One region of the Paenibacillus ilasis genome, then DNA from elsewhere that is predicted to be linked to it. Evidence: riboswitches for the same ligand, from Rfam matches in the RefSeq annotation. Region 1 holds a riboswitch; each other region holds the start of a gene.

Region 1 (5,181 bases):
TTATCGGCATTTTGAATATGATTTCTTTGCATTTTATGGATTTTATATCGAAGTTATGACCTATTTTAGGAGAAATGCGCAAGATTCGTGCAATGATTGCGCCAAATTCTACAAAAATCGACTTATATTGCTTTTAACAACCCATTGTCGATACTATCGTCATACATTCTTCTACTCAACCTTTTGATCTAAAAGCTGCAGCAGCATCGTCCGCTCCACATCAAAATGCCAAGGGGCGTTCCGTTCCTTTGCCGCATACATCGCTGCATCCGCGCGGCCAATCAGCTCCTGGTCATTTCTGGCATGATCCGGGTAAACCGCAATGCCGATACTCGGCGTGGTTCGAACCTCATGTCCTTCCAGCTCGTACGGCTCGCTAAGCATCGTCCAAATCTCCTCCGCCATCCAGATCAGCTCCTGATCTTCGCCGGCTGGATGGATCATGACGGTGAATTCGTCTCCTCCTAATCGGGAAACCAAGATTCCCTTTGATTCGAGAGTTTGAAGCCGGTCTGCAACCTTTCGTATCAACAAATCGCCGGCACGGTGGCCGTATCGGTCATTGACTCGTTTGAAACGGTTCATATCCATATACAGCAAGCCTACGCGGGAACCTTTGCGGTCCGCCTCCTTCAGCGAACTCGACAGCCTTGCATTAAAATAGCGGCGATTATACAGCCCCGTAAGATCATCGCGATGTGCCAGGGATTCACTCTGCATCAGACTTTCATGCAGTCGGGCAAACAAACGGTCGTTCTCGAACTGAATCAAAATCTGCCTGAACAAAATCAGGATAACGCACAGGGATAGGCCGGTAAACAGTCCATTCCACCCTCCAAAACGCTGCGCCATAAGGGCAAACATCCCGCCAAGCACGCTGTAGGGAAGCAGGTACCTTACGATCAGGTTTCCGATCGAACGCGGCTCCCGCTCGCCAACAGAGGGCTTACGGGAAGCAGGGGCAGACTGCCCACCTGCGAAACTAATAAAAAATACCGATAATGAATAGAGTGGATACAGGTAGGGACGTGCCTCGATACCCATAAGATCAACAAGATAGATGTATAGAACATCTCCTGCAATATAAGTACTCCCGCCAAGACATAACAGAATGGCCGACCATTTCCTTAACTGTCCGGTATTAAAATACAACACCAGCGTAAAAAAAATAAGTACCATGGCGCACAGCGGATACAGCATGTCCACCCAAATGTTTCCCCATACTGCCTCATGGGCCAGACCCTCAAGCTCAGGTTTGATGAAATACTCCCATCCTACCGTCATGACCGTTATGCCAACAATCACGATGTCCAGCATAAACCGGAGCCCCCGAAACGAACCCTGTACATGCCGGAATAAATAAATGAGAGAACTTGCGAACAGGATGAGTTCGAGCCCCCAGAAGAAATGGGTTAGAGCCGGATAGAAAGCGCTCTCTTTTCCAAACCAAACATGACATGCGTGAATGATTCGGGCCGCTGCATCCCCCATCAATCCGAGACTCACAATAAACCAAAACCTGCGAAGATAAACCTCATAGCGCCGACTAATCCGCATTAAATAAACGGAGGCAGCTGCAGGAGGAATAATGACTAGAACACGCTGAAGCGATAAAGCGTCAGGCATCCACAGAGCGATCATGATCTGAATGAATGCATATATCATGGCGAGTCGAATCCACAGATGATCTGCTGGAGTTGGACTCATAAGCATTCCTCCTCGGCCAAAAGGTAAGCTTTTTTCAACACTTGTTTGTTAGGTCTTTCGAATTAATACTTCTAGTTCTCATGATACTTTTTACCCACCCAAAAGTAAAGATGAGGAAATGAAAGAAAAACCACGGATTCTACTCTATGAAACCCGTAACGCTCCGAAAAGTTACCGCCTTCAAGACCTACTTGACGTATAGGAATTATGTGATAATATTTCATTCATATCTCATATGAATCGGAAAGGGTGTTTAGCCTTGTCACAGAAACGATTGGATCATGTCGGCATTGTCGTCCGGGACCTTGAAACCACGATCGCCTTTTACACCGCCGTCGTCGGACTTGAACTGAAGGATCGCCTCACCCATACCAATGGCGTCATCCAGCTGGCATTCCTCGGATTTAACGGCAGCAACGAAACGGAGGTCGAGCTTATTCAGGGTTACAGCGACACGCTGCCCGCAGAAGGGACCGTTCATCATTTTGCCGTCAGCACGGATAACATCGAAGAGGAATATGCTCGTATTCAGGGACTGGACGTGCCTCACTTGGATGAGGAAATCGTGACGCTCCCGAATGGGTATCGCTATTTCTTCGTTCACGGTCCCGAAGGGGAGTGGATTGAGTTTTTCCAGCGCTAAACCTCTTACGTACGGTAGAAGCCTTATTCAAATCCTTTATCTTGTGAAAGGTTCATAGCTCCATTCATTCTTCCAATTGCATACGTGTTCTAAACCAAGACCTGCCTCGTTCGTGCCCCTTCGAACTAGACAGGTCTGGTGTGTTAGGACTATAATAGCGGATGTAATGATCGAAACTTCATAAATACCGGGGGAGCTGGAATTTGGCCGGCTGAGAGTGTATCCGATATGATACTGACCCTTACACCTGATCTGGGTAATGCCAGCGTAGGAAGCCCATGTTTGCGGCAGCTTTTCATTTGCCGTGGTATACACTTACGCCGTCATGCGTCCTGATATCATCAGGGCGCTTTTTTTGTGGAGTTAACGAGGTTATAGAAAGAGAATTCAAAGGAGAGAAGAAACGATGAAGAAGGGAACATGGATTCCGCTGCTTCTTGCTTGCGTCCTGCTGATGGTTGCGTCTGGATGCGGCACAAGCGGACAGAACAAGAAGACAGGTGCCGAAGGCGAAGACAGTCAGACTCCCGGGAAACTCCGTGACGTACAGCTGATGCTCGATTGGTCCGCCAATACGAATCACACCGGCCTGTATGCAGCGAAGGAGCTTGGGTATTATGAGGAAGAAGGGCTTAATGTCCAGATCGTCCAGCCGGGAGCAGGCGGAACGGATACGCTGGTCGCATCCGGAAACGTGCCGTTCGGCATCAGCTATCAGGAAGGCGTAACGCTGGCCAGAACGCAAGGATTGCCGCTCGTTTCCATTGCAGCGATCATTCAGCATAATACATCCGGCTTTGCCGCCCCCAAGAATAAAGGCATCGTGAAGGCAGGCGATTTTGAAGGAAAATCCTATGGAGGCTGGGGCTCGCCTGTGGAGGAGGCCGTCATGAAATCCATCATGGAGATCGATGGCGCCGATGTCAGCAAGGTGAATATGGTCAATATGGGCGATGCCGATTATTTTACGGCCGTGAAACGCGACATTGATTTTGCCTGGATCTTCTATGCTTGGACGGGGATTGAAGCCGAGCTTCGCAATGAGCCGCTTGACATGATTTATGTGAAGGACTACTCGGAGCAGCTTGATTATTACACACCGGTGATCGTAACGAACGAGAAGCAGATCCAGGAGGACCCCGAGCTTGTCAAAGCGTTCATGCGGGCGACTTCAAAAGGATATGACTATGCGATTCAACATCCTGAAGATGCGGCAGCCCTGCTTACGAAGGCTGTTCCTGACTTGGATGCCGAACTGGTTCTCGCCAGCCAGAAATGGCTGAGCCCCCGTTATCAGGATGATGCACCCCGCTGGGGCGAGCAGAAAGCCGAAGTATGGTCGGGGTATGCCGACTGGATGTTTGAGCGCAAGCTGCTGGAGAAGGAACTTGACGCGGACCGCGCATTTACCAATGAATTTTTACCGGAGCAGCCATAAGGTTATTTCTATTTAAGAGGAGAGACAGCAGGCCGCCTCTCTTCCATTACAATATAGCTTGCACGAAAGGATGAGTTTATATGGCGAATACACTCTTAAGCATTCAAGTAATACCGAGAACGCCAAACGGGGCCGACAGCATCCCTTATGTGGATGAAGCGATCAAGGTCATTCAGGAATCGGGCGTAAAATATGAGGTCCATGCACTCGAAACGACCATGGAAGGAGAGCTCTCCGAGCTGCTCAAGATCGTTGAGCGCATGCACGAGGCGCTGGTGAATGCGGGAAGTCCCAGCATCATATCCCAAGTCAAAATCGCGCATCATCCGACCGGTATCAGCATGGATAAGCTGACTGAGAAATACCGTCCATGAAAAGCTGGTGGAGTTCTGTTTGGCCGCCCGTTGTGGCGGTCCTCTTCTTTTTGATGGTTTGGCAGGCCGCAGTATCCGTATTCGACATTGAACCCTTTATTTTGCCTGCGCCGACGGCCATCGGGCATGAGGCCGTTACCGGAGCTTCCGGTCTCTTCCAGCATACAGCGGCCACCCTGCAATTAACCCTGATCGGATTTATGATCGGCACGGCGATCGGTCTTGTCATCTCGCTGGCTCTGCACATGGTGCCTTTTCTCAAAACCGCCCTTTATCCGCTTCTTATTCTTAGCCAGAATGTGCCGACCATCGCCCTTGCCCCGCTTCTCATGATTTGGTTCGGCTTCGGCATGCTGCCCAAGGTTATCGTGATTACGCTGGTCTGCTTCTTCCCTGTCGCTGTTGCGGCCCTGGACGGACTCGCCCGTACTGACCGCACCATGATGAATTATATGCAGATGGCGGGGGCTACCTCGTGGCAAATTTTCACCAAGCTGGAGCTGCCGCATGCCCTTCCCTCCATCTTCTCCGGGATTCGCATTGCGGCCACCTATTCGGTCATGGGGGCGGTGATCGGGGAATGGATCGGCTCGGACCGGGGTATCGGCTACTACATGATGCTGCAAAAATCCGGCTACCGCACGGACCGGGTGTTTGTTGCCATCCTGGTCATCGTCCTGCTCAGCCTGCTGATGGTGCTGCTGATCACCCTGCTGGAGAAGCGGCTGATCCGCTGGAATCGAAAAGGTTAAAACCATTGTGAATGGACATTTTCCAACAGATATAAAAGGAGGCTGTTTTGCGATATGACACATCAAGTATCCCTGTCGGATCATGACAGGCTTGGCCGATCCTCTGCAGCGGTCCCGCCAGCGCCTGCCCTTGAGGTTCGCAGCCTTCGAAAAACCTTCCGCGAACGGCGCAGCGAAGTGCATGTGCTGGATGATCTTTCGCTCCAGGTGCAGCCCGGGGAATTCGTCTCCTTGATTGGTCCTTCAGGCAGCGGAAAGAGCACGCTC
Region 2 (5,181 bases), on a different contig from region 1:
GCAAAAAGACCACCTGTTAACGGACTCCAGTTCCCTTATTTTCCTGATTCGCACCCAATTATTAAATCTAACGGACTCAGGATCCCTTATTACCGCAATAAACTGCCTATTTGCCATCATATTCTATGAATAACGTATCTGGTGTCCGCTAGCTCTCAAAAATAACACCCATTCGGCTAAATAACGTATCCTCAGTCCGCTTGCCGCCCTCGAGCAGTAGCAAACAAGGCCAGCAGTCGCAACAAGATGAGTAGTAGCAACAAGGCCAGCACTAGCACCAAGATAGTAGTAGCAAACGAGCAGCAGCACCAAGATGAGCAGTAGCAAAAAGACCACCTGTTAACGGACTCCAGTTCCCTTATTTTCCTGATTCGCACCCAATTGTTAAATATAACGGACTCAGGATCCCTTATTACCGCAATAAGGTGCCTATTTGCCATCATATTCTATGAATAACGTATCTGGTGTCCGCTAGCTCTCGAAAATAACCCCGATTTGGCTAAATAACGTATCCTCAGTCCGCTTGTCCTCGAGCACTAGCACCAAGTTCAGCACTAGCACCAAGATGAGTAGTAGCAAACGAGCACTAGCATCAAGATCAGTAGTAGCACCAAGATCAGCAGTAGCAACAAGATCAGTAGTAGCACCAAGATCAGCAGTAGCACCAAGATCAGCACTAGCACTAAGAACAGCACTAGCACCAAGATCAGCACTAGCACCAAGATCAGCGCTAGCACCAAGATCAGCAGTAGCACCAAGGCCAGCAGTCGCACCAAGATCAGCAGTAGCACCAAGGCCAGCAGTCGCACCAAGATCAGCACTAGCACCAAGACGAGCAGTGGCCTCAGCTATCTACTCTGAGTTCCCCCGTTTTCTACCACTAAACCATAGCTACTTAAAATCATGCGGTTCTACATCGTTTTGGTAGGCAGCCATCCAAGCATCCCCTGGACACCAAATCCATCCGTGCCCTCCCTATAATGACGCTTTTGCTTCGCTTCCACCTTTTTACGAAATCTTCACCACAATGTCCGCTCCGGCAACATAGGCCATCGCCCGGATGTATTCCGGGTCTTGGGCTCGTCGTTCCATTTCCTCAGAAGTGAGGTCCTCCATTCGCGTCTGAATCCACCATAAGTTGCCGAACGGGTCCCGTACCCGTCCCACCCGGTCACCGAAGAACAAGCTTGTTGGCTCCGTGACCGAGACGGCTCCTGCGGCCAGCGCTTGCTGGTAGACGGCATCGCAATCCTCAACATATAAACGGAGGTATGCCGGGCTATCCGGCCATTCCGGCTTCGCGTCAAACATCATCACGACGGCGTCCCCGATTCGCACCTCGGCATGGCCGATGATACCATCGCCAACATAGACGCGGGCTAACTCTTCGGCTTGAAAAGCCTGCTGCAGCAATTCGATCAGCGCTGCGGAGTTTCTTGAGATGATCCACGGTGTCACGGAGGTATAGCCATCCGGAATGGGTTTAACCGCTTTCGATGGGTTCGTCATAAATACGCTCGCTCCCTTAAATTTCATTTATTTGAGCTGCTCTGATGTACTCATTATGCGGGGGCATATATGACAACCGAGCGTCAGTGTTCCCAAAACAAGTTTTGGGCATACGGCTTTTTAATTTAGCAAAATAACCACCGCCACCGTAGAACATTATGATCACCCGGTCATGTAAAGGTTTCAAGCGTGGAGTTCTGTCCGCGAACGGTTCACGTTTGACACGACCCACAAACCTATGTACAGTATTAGACAAAAGAATAGGAAGTCCACTAGGGGAGCCGTTAGCGGCTGAGACAAGAGCGTATCTTGGACCCTTTGAACCTGATCTAGTTCGTACTAGCGTAGGAAAGTGGAGCCTTCGTATATGAGGTCTCGGTGCGTTTTTTGGCGCACTCGGGCTTGTTGACGAAGCCGCTCCAGTTTTCGGGGGCGGCTTTTTAGCGTTGCCTGGAAACTCGTGACTTACGGACTTCCTGCTCTTCAATATGTTGGAGGTGGGGACAAAAATGAGTTTCACGCAAGAGCTCCGTCAGCAGGCGGAAGGTATTTTTCAAGCAATCTTCGATCATCCCTTCGTAAAAGGCATTGCCCAGGGGAATCTGGAGCGGGAGCAGTTGATTCACTATGTAAAACAGGATTTTGAGTATTTGAATGCCTACATGCGGATTTACGGTATCGCCATATCCAAATCGACCAGCAGGGAAGAGATCGTGACCTTTAACGAACAGATTTCGTTCATCCTGCACAGCGAGGTGCACCCGCATCAGAATTTTTGCACAGCCGCCGGGGTGACCTATGAAGAGCTTCAGGGGTATCCGCTTGCTCCGTCCGCGCATCATTATATCCGTCATATGCTGACGGTGGCGCATGAGGGCAGTCTGGGCGAGATTATGGCGGTACTGCTTCCTTGCCCGTGGACGTACCTGGAGATTGGCCGCAGGCTGCTGGATGAAGTGAAGCCGGATGCGTCCCATCCGTTCTATGACTGGATTTATTTCTACGGCAACCGGGGGGAAGACGCGACAGCCAAGTTCTGCAACCGTGTCGATGAATGGGCAGAGCGTGCGACGGCAGCCGAGCGGGAACGGATGACGGAGCATTTCATGCTGAGCTGCCAACTGGAGTATATGTTCTGGGATATGGCATATAAGCAGGAGGAATGGCCGGTGCAGCTGCAGGCTGCGGTGCTGTAAGGAGAAACTGTATCAAGCACATAAATTCCATTATAGATAAGAGAGGCTGATTCATATGCATGCATGGGAAAAAGAGGTTTCGGCGCTTTTAACGAAGGTACAGCAGACGAGCCCCCTCGTTCACAATATGACAAACGTGGTGGTTACGAATTTTACGGCTAACGGCTTGTACGCGCTGGGCGCGTCGCCGGTCATGGCTTACGCGCCCGAGGAAGTGGCGGATATGGCCGCCATCGCGGGCGCACTCGTATTGAACATCGGCACGCTGAACCGCGAGCTGGTAGATGCGATGATAATAGCGGGGCAATCGGCCAATGCCCATGGCGTCCCGGTCCTGCTGGATCCGGTCGGTGCGGGCGCGACCCGTTTTCGGACGGAGTCGGCCTTGCGGATTCTGAGCGAGGTGAAGGTTTCGCTTGTGCGTGGAAACGCGGCTGAAGTCGCTCACCTTGTTGGGGAAGCCCGCGAGATCAAAGGCGTAGACGCTGGCATCAGCGCAGGCAGCAATCATGCCGAGCTGGCTGTGCGGGCTGCACGCGAATTAGGCACGATCGTGGCCATTACCGGTGAAGAGGACGTAATTACCGATGGAAGTGAAGTGCGTATCATTACTGGCGGTGACCCGCTGCTCACGAAGGTCACCGGCGCAGGGTGCCTGCTGACCTCGGTGCTGGGTGCCTTTGCCGCAGTGGAGGCAAACCTGCTGCTTGCGGGTACGGCGGGACTGGCCTTCTACGGGGCCGCGGCGGCAAAAGCCGCAGAGCGCACGGCAGACCAGGGACCGGGGAGCTTCCAGATCGCTTTCCTGGATGAGCTGGCAAAGCTCCATCCAGACTCGCTGGAAGGATATGCGGCTGTCCGGGAAGCAGAAGCGACCGCTGCAGGTGGCACACGATGAGCAAGACTCGCGTGCCCCGGGCACTGACGATTGCCGGGTCCGATAGCGGCGGAGGCGCCGGCATTCAGGCCGATCTGAAAACCTTCCAAGAGCTCGGCGTATACGGCATGTCGGCGATTACGGCGATCACGGTGCAGAATACCTTGGGGGTTCACGGCGTATATCCACTGCCCCCCGAAGCAGCCGCCGAGCAGATGGAAGCGGTAGGCCCGGACCTTGGAGTAGATGCATTGAAGACGGGCATGCTGTTCAACGCCGAGATCATTCGCCTGGTTGCTGACCGGATTCGGGCTTTTGGCTGGGAGAAGGTCGTTGTCGATCCTGTAATGATTGCCAAAGGCGGAGCGGAGCTGCTGCAAAGCGAAGCGGTGCAGGCTTTAAGAGAAGATTTGCTGCCGCTGGCCTTGATTGTCACCCCCAACATACCGGAGGCCGAAGTATTGGCGGGGATGCGTATCCGCACAATGGAAGATCGGAAGGAAGCAGCGAGGCGTATTCATGCTCTGGGGCCCAAGATCGTTGTGATCAAGGGCGGCCATGATGAGGGGATGCTTGTCGGTCATGAAGATGCGGATCACCAAAGAGACAGGGAACCAGATATAATGGCGGATACGCAGCAGGAAGAGTTGCCTAGGTCCGAATTAACGTCTGGCCAAACGAGAACTGCCAGCCATAACGGGGAGTTAAGTGAGGGACGCTCCCCAATTATCAAGAATGGCGACAGATTCGGAAATCCCGGCAGTCCTCCCGTCATGGACCTTGTATACGATGGTATGGCCTTCACGGAATTATACGGCAAACGAATTCATACGGTTCATACGCATGGTACCGGGTGCACTTTCTCTGCCGCCATCACCGCAGGCTTGGCCAAAGGCTTGAGCGCATTCGATGCCATTCAGAGCGGACGCTCTTTCATCCAAGCGGCCATTGAAGACGGCTTAAACCTGGGGCAAGGACACGGCCCCACGAATCATTGGGCGTATCGTCGCCGCCGTCAGGAGGTGCTGCGATGACGGGGAGAGTGACACCCGAAATGATGAGGCAGCATCTACGGATGTACCTCGTACTCGGCAGCGTGAACTGTATCGAAGAGCCAAGCCGAATTGTGCAGAAGGCACTGGCTGGCGGCGCGACCATGGTCCAGTTCCGCGAGAAGGGACATGGCGCGCTTGTTGGGGAGCCGATGGTCCAGCTGGCTCGCCGGATCCAGAATCAGTGCCGCCAAGCGAGCGTACCCTTCATCGTCAATGACGATGTGGAGCTGGCGCTGAAGCTGAACGCCGACGGTGTGCACATCGGCCAGGACGACGAATGCGCGGCTTCCGTACGGGAGCGGATCGGCAACCGGATTCTGGGTGTCTCCGCCCATACCGTGGAGGAAGCGAGGCGCGCCCTTCTCCATGGTGCCGATTATCTTGGCATCGGACCGATTTATCCAACCGTCTCGAAGGATGATGCCAAGGCTGCACAAGGCCCAGCGATTCTTCGTGAACTGCGCGAAGCTGGAATCCATCTGCCGATCGTAGGGATTGGCGGGATTACCGTGGAGCGCGTGGAGGAAGTCATGGAAGCGGGTGC
Region 3 (5,181 bases), on a different contig from region 1:
CGTCCTCCAAATTTGCTTTGGAAGGGTTTGGCGAAAGCCTGTCCATGGAGTTGATGCCCTTTGGCATCGATGTCGTGCTGATCCAGCCCGGTGCCTATGGCACCCCGATTTGGAACAAAAGCTTTGGGGAGCTTGCGGTAAAGGAAGGATCACCCTACAGCGATCTGCTGAAGGGCGTGCTGGAGTATTCCGAGCGGACAGCCAGGGGAAGCGGGGATCCGCTGGAGGTAGCCAGGCTTGTGGCAAAAATTGCGTCCATGGCTAAGCCCAGGTTCCGCTATTTGCTGCCCCGAGGCACGCGGCTAACCGCATGGATCAAGGGCGTGCTGCCGGATCGGCTGTTTCAGCGGATCATGTATCGGATGCTGGGCCGGCGTTAATCATTCATGCCGCGAATGATTCATGGCCTTAACTTGTAAAATGCGATGTTTGGTAAGGTGAATGGGATTACCCTTTTCTGGCTGGGGACGGATGAAGCAAACCGAGGAGTTCCCCCATCTTCACCTTGGAGCCGGGTTCCAGGTCACCGCGCGGAGTAAACGTGCCGTTCTCCGTCAAAAGCACGACGGTAGAGCCGAATTCAAAGTACGCGAGCTCATCGCCAATCCCGTATTTCTTCACGTTCTCGTCAGCATAACGGATGCTGCTTACGTTCATGGCTCCGACCTTCACGACGGCAACTTCGCCGAACTCATGCGCAATATAGGTAATGAGGCGTTCATTGCGGCTGAGCACGTTCCGAATATGGGTCATCGCAAAATCGTTCACAGGGTAAACGCGGCCCTTCAGATGCTCGCTCTCCGCCTGAACACCGGTTACCGGGGAATGAATGCGATGATAATCGGTCGGGCTTAAATACAATACAAAAGCATAACCGTTGATGTAGTTTTCCATTCTTGGCGATTTGGCGAGCAGCTCGCTCAGGGTATAATCCTGTCCCTTGACGCTCAGAATGGTGCCGGCGTTGACGGCGCCCATTGCCGAAATCGTCGCATCGACCGGGCTTACCATAGCGTCGGCGGTATCATCTATGGCGCGCAGGCCTATTTTTAACCGGCGGGAAAAGAACTCGTTCAGTGAGCGGTATTCGTGGATTTCTTTCTCCGCTTCATGCGCCGGAATTTGATAAATTCGTATAAATGCAGGTATTAGATGACGGCTCAGCCGGCTGTGGGAACAATGTCCCATGATTCGGGACAGCCACTTGCGGGAGGATAGCTCAGTCATCAGACGCAGCAATTGTTTAGCCATGTCATTCTCCTTTGTGCATAGGTGTCAGCAATAAACGTTGGTGGAAAAGCCAACCACTCTGATATTGACATAGAATGAGATGGAAATCAATAAATAGCCATTTTTGAAAAAAGGCTCTTGCTTATTCCGGAGCGAATGTGTATTTTAAAGTTAACATGAAACCGAATAGGAATACGGGGGCTTGAGTGAATCAGGCTGAGATTGCAGCTGTTATCCGCTGTTGACCGTTAATCTGAACTGGGTAATGCCAGCGTAGAGAATATCCGACCCTGCCTACATAGGGCCTATTTTTCCGTCTGCGCGTTTTTCCAGACGGTTTTTTGTTGTGTTTACACAAAAATAGAGGTGGAGAGGGGAATGTGTTGTTATGGGAACGTCTGTGCAAGAGAAGTTGGGGGTTCAGCCCCGAAAAGGGCTGCGGTTAAGCGATATTTTGGTGACGGTTCTGGTATCGCTGGTGCTTGGCGTCATTTATCATTTCTGGGGTTCGGTTTACAATCTGTTAAAACCGCTGTTCTTTGAAGCGGATGAGTTGTTATACGGCATGTGGTTCGCTGCAGCCACGCTTGCTTACTTGCTGATCCGCAAGCCGGGAGTGGCCATCATCGCGGAAGTGGCGGCGGCCCACGTGGAAGTGCTGTTTGGCAGCGGCTGGGGATTGACCCTGCTGCTGTATGGCCTCATTCAAGGACTGGGGGCAGAATTGGTATTCGCGGCATTCCGTTATCGGAGCACCTCCGCGTGGACGCTGGCGATTGCCGGAGCCGGCGCGGCCATCGGCTCGATGATCATGGACTTCTATTACAGCTATACCGATGACCTGCAGACGTGGATGTTCCTTGCCAAATACGGCATGCGGGTACTCAGCGGCGCCGTCATTGCAGGCCTCCTGATGCTCCTGCTGGCCAAAGCGCTTGACCGTACAGGCGTGACATCCCTGCTGCGTCCTGCGTCGAAGAAGGATTACGAAGCACTGGATGATCCGCGCCATGTCTAATGCCACGGTTAGCCAGGTTCCGGCTCAGTCCGCTGAGATGCTTCCGGAACCGGCCGTGTATGTGGAGGGATTGCGTCTGAAGTATCCGGGCGAGGAGCGGCTGATGTTCAAAGACCTCTCCTTCTCGGCAGTCCGCGGGGAGAAGGTGCTGCTGCTCGGTCCGAGCGGCTGTGGCAAATCCACGCTGCTGCAGGTGCTTAGCGGGATGATTCCCCGCGCAACGGAGGTGCCGATGAAATGCGAGGCCCAGCTGGTTCCGCGCTCTTGGGGTTATGTGTTTCAGGATCCGGATACCCAGTTCTGTATGCCGTACGTGGATGAAGAGCTGGCTTTCGTGCTGGAGAATCTAAGTGTCCCACGCGACGAGATGAAGGAGCGGATGCAAGCGGCCCTGCGCGAGGTGGGACTTGATCTTGAGGAGCTCCATATGCCGATCGGGCATTTGTCCCAAGGCATGAAGCAACGACTGGCGCTGGCATCGGCTCTGCTGCTGGAGCCGGAGGTCCTGTTCCTTGACGAGCCGTCTGCGCTGCTCGACCCGGAAGGCAGGGAGCAAATCTGGTCCGCGGTGAAGGCCGTCTCGGAAGGGCGTACGCTGATCATCGTGGAGCACCGGATTGAAGAAATGGCCCAATACGTGGATCGTGTCGTGCTGTTCAGCCCGGATGGGGTGATTCTGGGCGAAGGTCCCCCAGCAGCGATATTCGCTGAATATGAGCGGGAACTCCAAGCCTACGGAATCTGGTATCCCGGCGTATGGGAAGATTACGCGGAGTCCCGGGAAGGCAGAGAGTTATTCGCCCCGGTCGACGCGCTGGGCAATGAGGCAGGTGATCTCCTGTATGAGGCTGCTCTGCCATACGCTCAGCATGGGGAAACTGTCATTCAACTGGCGGATTTCAGGGGGATGAGATGGGATAAACCTGTCATCACCCTCCCTTCAGCCGAGGTGGTTCCGGGACAATTCATTGCGGTGGTTGGGCCGAACGGAGCAGGAAAGAGCTCGCTGCTGCTCAGTTTAATGGGGCTGCTTCGCGCCGAAGGAACCTATGTGCTCTGCGGGGAAGAGGTCATTCAGGGCAGGCGCAGGAAGGTGCGGAAGAAGAGAGAGCAGCAGCTGCGCCAAATCGGATTCGTGTTTCAGAATCCGGAGCTTCAATTCCTGACGGAACGCATCGGCGATGAGGTGGTTTACTCCCTGCTGGTGGATCATGTGCCGCCGGAGGAAGCGAAGGCACAGGCCGACCGCTGTCTGGAACGCTTTGGACTGAAGGGCATGGAGGCCAGGCATCCGTACCAGCTGTCGACAGGTCAAAAGCGCCGCTTAAGCGTGGCTACGGCCATGGCAAGACAGCCGTCTGTGCTGCTCCTGGATGAGCCGACCTTCGGACAGGATGCACGGAATACGTTTGCGATTCTGGAGATGTGTGAGCAGCTGCGCCGCGCGGGAACCGCCATTCTCATGGTGACGCATGAAATGGAGATCGCGCAGCGGGTCGCCACGCATATATGGGAAATCCGGGAGGGGCAGTTGACGTCAAGCATGCCTTCCCCCCGATGGTGTACCGGGACGGAATCCGGACGGGAGACGGGCGGAGCGAATGGCGCTGATGAGACTCGCGAAAACCTAACCGGGGCCGATCATCGCCTCACGGGGGTGAACGCATGAATATATGGAATCCCGTGCGGATCACTTGGCTGCACCGCGCGAATCCGGTGGTGAAGCTGGGACTGATCTGTGCGCTGTTTTTTATGACGGTGTTAACCCATGATCTTGATTTTGTCATGTATCAGGCGTTGATCTTTATGATCTGCCTCGTGGTGCTCAGCGGGGTGAAGCCGTGGAAGATGCTGCTGTTTTTCATACCGTTTCTGCTTGCCTTTATTTCGTCTTCCTCTTCCATGATGCTGTTCGGGAAAGGGGAGACGATCTGGTGGGAGTGGGGATTGTTCCGGGTATCGGAAGAAAGCTTTTATCGGGGGCTGCATCTGGGGTTTAAGGGAATTGCCTTTGCCTCGGAGGGGCTGCTGCTTGTTACGACAACGTCCTCGGTGGATTTATTCTACAGTCTGATGCAGAAGCTGAGGCTTGCGCCCAAGTATGCTTACAGCTTCATGGCTTCGATCCGGCTGCTGCCCATGGTCTGGGAGGAATATGTAATCCGCCGCCAAGCCTTGAAGGTACGAGGAGTCCGCCCGATTCGCGGCGTTCGCGGCATGGTGAACCGCGCAGGACTGTATGTGGTGCCGCTGCTGGCGCAGAGCATCCGCCGGGCACACCGGGTGGCCGCGGCGATGGAGGCGAAGCAATTTGACGGGGATCGGGCGAAGGCTCGAACGTATTATTACCCGTCACGTTATTCCCGCTACGATCTTCTAATCATCGGATTACTCGCCGCCGCCGCCTGCTGTGCTTATGTGGCAGCCGGATATTTTCCTTGGTTCGGCATTGGCGACGTGCGGTTTGATTAAACGGTTGTTTTCTCGATGAGAGCCTGCTTATGGTGTGTAAGCAGGTTCTTTTTTTATGAGATCAGAATAACTTCAGAGGGCCTGGATTTCATGCTGATTGAGGCGTTATAATACTAGTGGTACCAGAAAAGTATTTTCAGTACCAGAAGGGGAGTTTATTCACGTGCGCGAGCGAATATTGAATGAAACGATCCGCTTGATTCAGCGGCAGGGCTTTACGTTTACGGTCAGTGATCTGGCCCGCGGCCTTGCGATTAGCAAACGGACAATCTATGAGCATTTTTCATCCAAGGAAGAGATTGTCGAATATATCATTGACGGGATGATCCGGCACATTCAGCAGCGCGAACGTGACATTGCGGCGGATGAGGGGCTTACCGTTCTGGAGAAGATTCACCAGATTCTAATCTGTCTGCCCCAGGAGATGGAGAAGATGGAACTGGGGATGCTGCCGGATTTGA

Evidence for each region. A riboswitch is a leader RNA that binds a small molecule or an ion and turns the genes downstream of it on or off. The one in region 1 is predicted to bind thiamine pyrophosphate.
Region 2: linked by a shared signal. The riboswitch ahead of tenA (thiaminase II) and the one ahead of ACETK5_RS22810 (ABC transporter substrate-binding protein) in region 1 are both predicted to bind thiamine pyrophosphate.
Region 3: linked by a shared signal. The riboswitch ahead of ACETK5_RS00590 (ECF transporter S component) and the one ahead of ACETK5_RS22810 (ABC transporter substrate-binding protein) in region 1 are both predicted to bind thiamine pyrophosphate.

The regions. Positions count from the first base shown of each region.
Region 1 is NZ_JBHDJG010000002.1:596,866-602,046, reverse strand. It holds gene ACETK5_RS22820 (diguanylate cyclase domain-containing protein) at 172-1,707, opposite strand; gene ACETK5_RS22815 (VOC family protein) at 1,967-2,350, shown strand; TPP riboswitch at 2,530-2,641, shown strand; gene ACETK5_RS22810 (ABC transporter substrate-binding protein) at 2,757-3,788, shown strand; gene ACETK5_RS22805 (MTH1187 family thiamine-binding protein) at 3,869-4,162, shown strand; gene ACETK5_RS22800 (ABC transporter permease) at 4,159-4,914, shown strand; gene ACETK5_RS22795 (ABC transporter ATP-binding protein) at 4,969-5,181, shown strand, end outside.
Region 2 is NZ_JBHDJG010000003.1:472,098-477,278, reverse strand. It holds gene ACETK5_RS26295 (hypothetical protein) at 555-830, opposite strand; gene ACETK5_RS26290 (VOC family protein) at 1,009-1,509, opposite strand; TPP riboswitch at 1,774-1,877, shown strand; gene tenA (thiaminase II) at 2,019-2,705, shown strand; gene thiM (hydroxyethylthiazole kinase) at 2,761-3,603, shown strand; gene thiD (bifunctional hydroxymethylpyrimidine kinase/phosphomethylpyrimidine kinase) at 3,600-4,616, shown strand; gene thiE (thiamine phosphate synthase) at 4,613-5,181, shown strand, end outside.
Region 3 is NZ_JBHDJG010000001.1:96,858-102,038, forward strand. It holds gene ACETK5_RS00580 (SDR family oxidoreductase) at 1-380, shown strand, start outside; gene asd (archaetidylserine decarboxylase) at 448-1,251, opposite strand; TPP riboswitch at 1,415-1,527, shown strand; gene ACETK5_RS00590 (ECF transporter S component) at 1,619-2,248, shown strand; gene ACETK5_RS00595 (ABC transporter ATP-binding protein) at 2,241-3,917, shown strand; gene ACETK5_RS00600 (energy-coupling factor transporter transmembrane component T family protein) at 3,914-4,720, shown strand; gene ACETK5_RS00605 (TetR/AcrR family transcriptional regulator) at 4,884-5,181, shown strand, end outside.